DNA from 3 places in the Shinella sp. WSC3-e genome. Region 1 is predicted to be linked to each of the others. Evidence: predicted binding sites of a transcription regulator. Region 1 holds the regulator's gene; each other region holds the start of a gene.
The links. The regulator PhoB, encoded in region 1, activates phosphate uptake and scavenging genes when phosphate is short. The targets are predictions, from matches to a motif close to TGTCATNNANCTGTCAT.
Positions count from the first base shown of each region.

Region 2: a site for PhoB is predicted at 1,759-1,775, ahead of AABF56_RS08795 (LTA synthase family protein). Genes of this name have one in related genera too.
Region 3: a site for PhoB is predicted at 1,864-1,880, ahead of phnF (phosphonate metabolism transcriptional regulator PhnF). Genes of this name have one in related genera too.

Region 1 is NZ_OZ000530.1:4,335,771-4,339,043, reverse strand. Features, by position in the region: gene AABF56_RS21265 (aspartate aminotransferase family protein) at 1-644, opposite strand, end outside; gene AABF56_RS21260 (GcrA family cell cycle regulator) at 1,068-1,598, shown strand; gene phoB (phosphate regulon transcriptional regulator PhoB) at 1,745-2,428, opposite strand; gene phoU (phosphate signaling complex protein PhoU) at 2,448-3,176, opposite strand; gene pstB (phosphate ABC transporter ATP-binding protein PstB) at 3,224-3,273, opposite strand, start outside.
Region 2 is NZ_OZ000530.1:1,738,574-1,741,846, forward strand. Features, by position in the region: gene AABF56_RS08790 (NAD+ synthase) at 1-1,497, opposite strand, end outside; gene AABF56_RS08795 (LTA synthase family protein) at 1,811-3,273, shown strand, end outside.
Region 3 is NZ_OZ000531.1:783,795-787,067, forward strand. Features, by position in the region: gene AABF56_RS26820 (carbon-phosphorus lyase complex subunit PhnI) at 1-712, opposite strand, end outside; gene phnH (phosphonate C-P lyase system protein PhnH) at 717-1,325, opposite strand; gene phnG (phosphonate C-P lyase system protein PhnG) at 1,325-1,795, opposite strand; gene phnF (phosphonate metabolism transcriptional regulator PhnF) at 1,915-2,670, shown strand; gene AABF56_RS26840 (class I SAM-dependent methyltransferase) at 2,615-3,273, opposite strand, start outside.

The DNA of each region.
Region 1 (3,273 bases):
AGGATGAGCAGCAGGCCGTATTCATCGCAGAGCTGGCGCAGCTCCTGCATGAACTCCTTCGACACCGGGCGCAGCCCGCCCTCGCCCTGCACCGGCTCGATCAGGATGCCCGCCGTTTCCTCGGTGATCGCATCCTTGACGGCCGCGATATCGCCGAAGGGAACCTTGAGGAAGCCCGGCGCCTTGGGGCCGAAGCCCTCGATATACTTCTCCTGACCGCCGGCGGCGATCGTCGCGATCGTGCGGCCGTGGAAGGCGCCTTCGAAGGTGATGATGTGGTACTTGCCGGCATGGCCCTTGGCGAAATGGTAGCGCCGCGCCGTCTTGATCGCACATTCCAGCGCCTCGGCGCCCGAATTGGTGAAGAACACCTTGTCGGCGAAGGTTGCCTCCGTCAGCCGGCGGCCAAGGCTTTCCTGGCCCGGAACCTCGTAGAGGTTCGACAGGTGCCAGACCTTGTCGGCCTGGTCCTTCAGCGCGGCGACGAGATGGGGATGTGCATGGCCCAGCGAATTGACGGCGACGCCGGCGGCAAAATCGAGATATCGCTCGCCATCCTCGGTGATCAGCCACACGCCCTCCCCGCGCGTGAACCTGAGCGGCGCACGCATATAGGTTTCATAGAGCGGCGCGACATCGGCCATGCACGGATCCTCCGAAAAGAGATGCGGAAAAACAGGAATGCGGCTTGACTTTTCCGGGCTTCAGAAAAACCAAAAGCCGCCTTTCGGCGGCATGCCGCACTATCGGCATTTCCCATTGGGATGTCAACAAAATCGCGCCCGAAATGGCGCTGAACATCCCGCAAGGTGAGGATTCGCGGCACGCACGGAAGGTGTCTCTATCGAGTCACACCCGACCAGCAAGTTGGGGAAAACTCCGAAATCGATTCGCCCGGATTCCGGCGACTCTTGTCACAGAGTCCACCGGTCTCTAGGTTAAAGACCAATTACTAGACTGCATGCGGCGGAACTAGTCACCAAAAGAGTTAGGGCGTTCAGGTTCCGGACCCGTCCGGAACACGACGAGGGATTCCCGCATCCTGGGCGCCGAGCGGAGACGAAAACATGAACTGGACAGACGAGCGCGTCGAGAAACTCAAGAAACTCTGGAGCGAGGGCTTGAGCGCGAGCCAGATCGCGGCGCAGCTCGGCGGCGTCAGCCGCAACGCAGTCATCGGCAAGGTGCACCGGCTGAACCTGCCCGGCCGCGCCAAGGCCGGCGGCACGCAGGCCGCGGCACGCCCGAAGCGCCCGGCCCCGGCGACGCCGCGCCCGTCGAACTTCGCGGCCCGTCCGGTCACCACCCGTGCCGTCGCCCGCCCGGCCGGCAACACCATCCCCAAGGAAGAGATCGATTTCGAGACGCAGGCCGAGCAGCTCCCGGTTCCGGCCAACGGCAACAACGTGGTCGTGCCGATGTCGCGCCGGCTGGAGCTGACCCAGCTCACCGAACGCACCTGCAAATGGCCGATCGGCGACCCGCTCAACGACGACTTCCACTTCTGCGGCAACGAGTCCCCGGACAACTCGCCCTACTGCACCTACCACCAGCGCCTCGCCTACCAGCCCTCGGCCGAGCGCCGGCGGATGCGGTAACGTTTCCCACGGCAGGACATGCGATGCGGGCCCGAAAGGGTCCGTTTTCGTTTGCGGCGCAGGATAGCCCCTCATCCGCCGGCCCCGCACAAACGCAAACAGGCCCCTGAGGGCCCATTTCCGTCCTTGGGAGGAATCCCGTTCGCTCAGGCCTCCAGCGAATAGCCCGCGCCGCGCACGGTGCGGATGACGTCCTGCATGTTGGCGAAGTTGAGCGCCTTGCGCAGGCGCCCCACATGCACGTCGACGGTGCGTTCGTCGACATAGATGTCGTGGCCCCAGACGCCATCGAGAAGCTGCGAGCGCGAGAAGACGCGGCCGGGCGAGGTCATCAGGAATTCCAGGAGACGGAACTCCGTCGGGCCGAGGCGGACCTCGCGGGTGCGGCGGTGGACGCGGTGTGTCTCGCGGTCGAGCTCGATGTCGCCGCAACGCAGCACCGTCGAGACAACCTCGGGCTTGGCCCGGCGCAGCATCGCCCGCACGCGGGCGACGAGTTCCGGCGTCGAGAAGGGCTTGACCACATAGTCGTCCGCGCCGGTGGCAAGGCCGCGCACGCGCTCGCTCTCCTCGCCGCGCGCCGTCAGCATGATGATCGGCAGGCGCTCGGTTTCCGGACGCTGGCGCAGGCGCCGGCACAGTTCGATGCCGGAGACGCCGGGCAGCATCCAGTCGAGGATGAGGAGGTCCGGCATGCGCTCCTGCAAGCGCATCTCGGCCTCGTCACCGGAGAGGATCGTATCGACCTCGAAACCTTCCGCTTCCAGATTGTAACGCAGGAGGACGCTGAGAGCCTCCTCGTCTTCCACGACGGCAATTCTGGGCACCATGAAGCGAATCCTGCTCTCTTTACTCGGACGCGTCGGCGACGCCGGCCGCGACGACGGAGGTCGAGGTATCGTCCTTAGGACGCTCGCCCTCCGGCTGCGAGCCGGTCGCCATGTAGTAGATGGTTTCGGCGATGTTGGTCGCATGGTCGCCGATGCGCTCGATGTTCTTGGCGCAGAACAGGAGATGCGTGCAGGGCGTGATGTTGCGCGGGTCTTCCATCATGTAGGTGAGGAGCTCGCGGAACAACGAGGTATAGATCGCATCGATCTCGTCGTCGCGCTCGCGGATGGCCTTGGCCTTCTCGATCGAGCGGGTGGCGTAGACGTCGAGCACTTCCTTGAGCTGCATCAGCGCGAGCTCGGCGAGGTGCTCGAGGCCGCGGGCCAGCTTGCGCGGCATGCCGGAGCTCTGGACGGCGATGACGCGCTTGGCGGTGTTCTTGCCGAGGTCGCCGACGCGCTCCAGCTCGGCGGCGATGCGGATCGCCCCCATGATCTCGCGCAGGTCCGCCGCCATCGGCTGGCGCTTGGCGATGGTGACGATCGCCTTGTCGTTGATCTGGCGTTCGGCGGTGTCGAGGATGACGTCCTCGGAGATGACCTTCTGGGCCAGCGCGGCATCCGTCGTGACGAGCGCTCGGACGGAATCGGCCACCATCTGCTCGGCCGTGCCGCCCATTTCGGAGATGCGGCGGGAAAGGTATTTCAGTTCTTCGTCGTAGATGGAGACGATATGGCTCGATGACATGGCTTTGTCCTTAATGCACTCGGGGTTCAGGGGTTCAGCGTCAGCCGTCAGCCGAAGCGGCCCATGATGTAGTCCTGCGTGCGCTGGTCATCCGGAT
Region 2 (3,273 bases), 2.1 Mb from region 1:
CTCCAGCTCCACCAGGCATTCGAGGATGTCGTCGAGCACCGGATAGGGCGGCAGCGAATCCTGGTCGGTCTGGTTGGGGCGCAGTTCCGCGGACGGTGCCTTGTCGATGATGTTCTTCGGGATCACCTCTCCCGTCGGCCCGAGCGCGCCCGGCGGCACATGTGCGTTGCGCCAGCGCGAAATGGCATAGACCTGCATCTTGTAGAGGTCCTTGATCGGGTTGAAGCCGCCGTTCATGTCGCCGTAGAGCGTCGCATAGCCGACCGACATCTCCGACTTGTTGCCGGTCGTGACGACCATCGAGCCGAACTTGTTGGAGACCGCCATGAGGATGGTTCCGCGCGCGCGGCTCTGGAGGTTCTCCTCGGTAATGCCTTCCTCGGTGCCCTCGAAGAGCTCCGAAAGCGAGGAGAGGAAGCCGGTCACCGGCGCCTCAATCGGCACGATGTCGTAGCGGCAGCCGAGCAGCCGGGCGCAATCGGCCGCGTCCTTCAGTGAATCCTTCGACGTATAGCGATAGGGCATCATGATGCAGCGCACCCGCTCCTCGCCGAGCGCATCGACGGCGATCGCCGCGCAGATCGCCGAATCGATGCCGCCGGACAGGCCGAGCACGACGTTCTTGAAGCCGTTCTTGTTGACGTAGTCGCGAAAGCCCAGCAGGCAGGCGCGGTAGTCCGCCTCCTCCTTCTCGGGAATGCGCGACGTCGGCCCGCCGTCGCAGACCCAGCCGTCCGCATGCTTCTTCCAGGTGGTGAGCGCGATCGTCTCCTCGAACTGGCTCATCTGGAAGGCGAGCGACTTGTCGGCGTTGAAGGCAAAGCTGGCGCCGTCGAAGACCAGCTCGTCCTGGCCGCCGAGCTGGTTGGCGTAGATGAGCGGCAGGCCGGTCTCGATGACCTGCTTCAGGGCGACCTGGTGGCGGATGTCGACCTTGCCGCGATAGTAGGGCGAGCCGTTCGGCGACAGCAGGATTTCCGCGCCGCTCTCGGCCAGCGTCTCGCAGACGCCGAGATCGCCCCAGATGTCCTCGCAGATCGGGATGCCGAGGCGCACGCCACGGAAATTGACGGGACCCGGCATCGCGCCCTGGTCGAAGACGCGCTTTTCGTCGAATTCGCCGTAATTCGGCAGGTCCACCTTGTCGCGCACCGCGATCACCTTGCCGCCGTCGATGACGGCGACCGCGTTGTAGCGCCCAGTCTCGTCCTGCCTTGGAAAGCCGATGATGACGCCGGGGCCGCCCCTGGCGGTGTCGGCGGCGAGATCGTCGACGGCGCGCCGGCAGGCCTTCAGGAAGGCGGGTTTCAGCACGAGGTCTTCCGGCGGATAGCCGGAGATGAAGAGTTCGGTCAGGAGCAGCAGGTCGGCGCCCTGCCGGGCGGCATCCTCGCGGGCGGCGCGCGCCTTGGCGAGGTTGCCGGCGACGTCGCCGACGGTCGGGTTCAATTGCGCAACCGCGATGCGCAGCGTCGCCCTGCCCTGATCTGAGGTCATGTCTTGATCGGAAGTCATGTCTGCGGACCCATCTCCTGCTGGTGCCCGAGCCTGCGGCCGCGCGTCGCTGTCGCACTCTCGAACGGTCGACAAGCTCTTTAGAGCATGACGGGCGTTTTGGGAATGAAGGGCGGAACCTTTGCCGGCGCTTTCGGCGGAAATGTCCGGTTTTCAAGGGGTTCGGCGCATTACCACGGCCCTGCGGCGCAGGAACCAAAACAGGGGAAGAACGTTGCAGAAAACGTTCATCTCCTGTTCAAGATGACAACCGTATGACAGATACACGAAACTTTCATGAAATCTGGAGACGGCCTTGGCCCTGCTCACCTCCGCCACCGTGGCGATCAATGCAAACGAAGAGATCGCCGCCGAGGCAGGCTTCTTCGCGCGTCACGCCAAGGCGCTCGCCGTCCTGCGTTCGCTTGCCGTTTCCGGGCTTCTCGCGCTCCTCACCGTTGTCGTCGTCGAATTCGTCACGCGCGGCTCGCTCGACCAGACATGGAGTTATTTCACCAATCCCGGACAACCGGCCTGGACCACGACCGGCGTCTTCTTCCTGCTCTATCTCGCCATCGACGCGCTGATCGGCCGCCAGCACAAGGCCGTCCTGCTCGTCTCGCCGCTCGTCGTGCTGATGGGCGTGATCTCCCAGCAGAAGCAGGTCTTCCTCACCGATCCGCTCTATCCGACGGACCTGCTCTTCGGCCGCCAGATCCTGGAGCTGATGCCGGTGCTGGTGCAGGACCGGCCGTGGACGGCCGCCCTCCTCGCGCTCGCCGTCATCGCCTCGGTCGTTGGCCTCGTCAGCCTCTGGGTCTTCGCCTGGCGCCGTTTCCGGCCGTTGACGAAGAAGGAGCGCCTGACGCGGCTTGCCGTCGCGCTGCCGCTTCTGGCCGGCTTCGTCTCCGTCATGGACTACAACGAGTTCTCCTGGGTCCGCGACCGGCTGAAGGTCTTCCCGATCATGTGGGACCAGGCGGAGAACTATCGCCACAACGGCTTCGTCATGGCCTTCGCCATCAACCTGCCGATGGCCAACGTGCAGACTCCTGCCGGCTACATGACCGAGGCGATCGACAAGATCCCGTCCAAGCCCATGCCGGTCGGCACGAGCCACCGCGGCAAGCCTGACGTCATCGTCGTCATGAGCGAATCGCTGTGGGACCCGACACGCCTTGAAAGCGTGAAGCTCTCGGCCGACCCGATGCCGGTGATCCGCGAGAACCAGGGCGGCGGCGTCTTCTCCCCGGAATTCGGCGGGCTGACCGCCAATGTCGAGTTCGAGGCGCTGACGGGCTTTTCCAACGCCTTCCTGCCGATGGGCTCGATTCCCTACCAGCAATATGTGCGCAAGCCGATCCCTTCGCTCGCCACCTTCTTCCGGGCCGAAGGCTATACGGCACGCGCCATTCACCCGTTCTCCGGCTGGTTCTGGAACCGCACGAGCGTCTACAAGGCCTTCGGCTTCGAGACCTTCAAGGACGTCGGGAAGATGCCCCCGCTGGAAAAGCGCGGCAACTTCACCTCCGACGAGGCGCTGACGAAGGAGCTCATCCGCCAGGCGGACATGCAGGATGACCCGTTCTTCTTCTTCACCGTCACCCTGCAGGGCCACGGCCCCTATGACGACGGCCGCTACGCGAAGACCGACATCAAGGTCGACGGCAGGCTCGACGCCCGCGACAACCGCATGCTGGCAAGCTACGCCCAGGGCGTCAAGGAAGCCGACAGCAGCCTGAAGATGCTGATGGACTGGGCGAAGCAACGCGACCGCGA
Region 3 (3,273 bases), on a different replicon from region 1:
TGTCCAGCTCCACCTCGACCGCGCCGATGCGCACCTCGCCGACGAAGGGATGGGTGCGGGCATAACCGCGCTGGGTGGAATAGCCGAGCGCCAGCAGAAAACCCTCGTCGCCGCGGGCGAGCGCCTGCAGGCGCAGGTCCCGCGCCATCGGGAATTCCAGCGGCTCGCGCGTCAGGTCGCCGGCGATGTGGCCGTCAGGCAGGCTGCCGTCATCCTCGACGAGGCCTTCACCGGCCAGGATGTCGGAGACGCGCATGACCGGCTCGCCAGCCTCCTCGCGCTCCAGCGGCGCCTCCACGGCCTCGTCCGTCAAAAGCGAGGGATCGAGCAGGCGGTGCGTATAGTCGAAGGTCGGCCCGAGGAGCTGGCCGCCCGGCAAATCCTTGTAGGTGGCCGAGACGCGGCGCTCGACGATCATATCGCCGGTCTCCACGGGTTTCGAATAGCCGAAGCGCGGCAGCGTGGTGCGATAGGCGCGCAGGATGAAGATCGCCTCGATCATGTCGCCACGGGCCTGGCGGACGGCAAGCGCCGCGAGCGCCCGGTCATAGAGCGATGCTTCCGCCATCACGCGGTCGACGGCAAGGCCGAGTTGGGCGACGATCTGCTCGATGCCGATGGCCGGCAGCGAGCGATCGCCGCGACGGCGATCGGCGAGAAGGCGGTGGGCGTTGGAGATGGCGGCCTCGCCACCCTTGACGGCAACGTACATGGTCTCACGCCTCCTTCACGCCAAGCGCGGTGGTGCGCGGCAGGCAGAGGAGCTCTTCGCCCGCGACCAGGATCAGGTCGACGCCGCGCGGAAAATTCTGCCGGTTCTCCGACCAGAAATGCGGGAACATGTCGGGAAGGCCCACCGGCGCGATCTCCGCCTCGGTGCGGATGCCCGGCCCCTTCAGCACGAGCGGCCGTCCGCCCTCGAAGGAAGCGATCTCGACCACGAGCGTCGTCGAACGATCCGGATATTCCTGCGTGCCCTGGGCGAAGAGGCTGGGATTGGGCAGCATGGCGTCCTTTTCCACGAAGGCGAAGCGTGCGTTCTGCCGCTCTTCGGTCACCGGCGCGCCGGCATTGAAGGCGAGCCAGCCCGGCAGCGCCGAACGGGAAAGCGCCGGGGTGAGCCAGACGGCGGTATCGTGGTCGCAGAGCGTCAGCGCGATGGCGCCGGCCGTCGCATTCAGCGGCCCGGGCGGCACGACGGCCGCATCGATGCGGCCGATCGTGCCCGGCCGGGCCATGCAGTCCATCAGCGTGCGGAAGGCGGCCTGCGCCTCGAACACCGGCTCCTTGAAACCGCCGGCAAAGGCGAGCGTATCCAATGTCATCAGTCCTCTCCGCGAACCATGGTGAAGAAATCGACGCGCGTGGCGGCCGTCTGGCGTGCCTTTTCCGCATCCTCGCCGGCGATGCGCGCGGCGACGGCGTCAAGCAGCGCCGCCACCTCGGCCCTGCGGGCCGGCTGCTGGAAGAGCGCATCGAAGATCGCCGCGAGCCGCGCCTTCGCGCCATCCGTGCCGAGCGCCTGGCCGTGGCCGACCGTGCCGTCGTCGAGGCGGATGCTCGCGCGGGTCACCGTCGCCTCGCCGAGATTGAACGGCGCGCCACCGCCGCCGATGCGTCCGCGCACCATGACGAGCCCCGTTTCCGGGCCGCGCACGGGCTGGGCGGCCGGCTTGTCGTCGAGCGCGTCGAATGCGGCCTGCAATTCGGCCCGGCTCGCCTTCGCGAGCAGGCCCATCGCCGTCTGTCGTTCACCCGCCTCGGCGGTCTCGGCAGATTTCTGAATGGATGCCATTGCCTCTTCTCCAAATGTCTATTAATATAGACAACCGAACATCTTGAGTTTCGTCTTAATCGGCGGGAATGACAAGGGTGTGACAGTGTGATGTGACAAGGGGTTTCGCGGGGGCGGAAATGGTGGAACGGCAATCGGGCGTGGCGCTCTGGCGGCAGATCGCGGATCGCATGCGCCTGGCGATCAACAATGGCGACTTCGACGAGACCGGCATGATGCCGCCGGAAATGGCGCTGGCCGCCCGCTTCGGCGTGAACCGGCACACGGTGCGCAGCGCCATGGCGGCGCTTGCGGAAGAGGGCATCGTCCGGCCGATCCAGGGCATCGGCACGCGCATCGAACGGCGCGACCGGCTGCGCTTCCCGATTTCCCGACGCACCCGCTTCTCGCAGGGCCTCGGCAACCAGACGCGCGATCTGGAAGGCCGGCTGCTCGCGGCTGCAACGGAGGCCGCGCCCGCCGCCGTCGCCGCGGCGCTCGGCCTTGCACCCGGCGTCCCCTGCGTGCGGCTCGAAACGGTGAACAGCGCCGACAGGCGCCCGGTCTCCTGCGGGACGCACTATTTCCCGGCCGATCGCTTTACCGGGATCGACGCGGCCTACGACAGGACGCGTTCCATCACCGCTTCCTTCCAGGAGCTCGGCGTGTCCGACTATGTGCGCCGGTCGACCGAGATATCCGCCGTCCATGCCGAAGGCGACGACATCCGCCACCTGAAGCTCTCGCCGGGGGCGATCATCCTCGTGGCGACGGCGGTCAACACCGACCTCGACGGCGTTCCGATCCAGTTCTCGCGCACGCGCTTTGCCGCCGACCGGGTCAAGCTGACGGTGGAGCCGGAACCGGACGCGGCTGCTTCCGGCAGCAAAGGATGAAACGGCGGTAAAGCAGCGTCCGCAGCCTGTTGCGCAGGTCCGCCGTGCGGCGCTGGGCCTTCGCGATCGGCGCATGCGAGCCGATCGTCATGTCGCGGAATCCTGCCGCCGCCAGCATCGGCAGCACGCGTTCGACGGTCAGCCCCTCGCCGAAGGGCAGCCGCTCCATGATGTCGGCATGGCGCGCGCTCATCGCCCCGTCATAGTGGGGATCGGTGCCGACGACCCTGTCGATGACGGCGATGGCCCGGCTCGCCAGCCGGCCGAGCCGGGTCGGCGCGGCCCAGTCGCCGTCGAAGAACAGAAGCGTGCCGCCGGGCTTCAGCATGCGGTGCCATTCCGCAAAGGCCTCGGCCGGCGTCGTCAGCGTCCAGACGAGATGGCGGCAGACGATCGCGTCGTAGCTCTCGTCCGGCTCCATCGGATTTTCCGCATCGGCGAGCAGGAAGCGAAGCCCCCTCGCCCCGGCATGTTTCTTCCGCGCCACCGCCAGCATCGCCTCGGAGAAATCGAGCGCCGTCACCTCATGGCCGAGGGAGAGGAGGAGACGCGTCACCTCCCCCGTGCCGCAGGCAAGCTCCAGCACGCGGCGCGGTTCAGGAC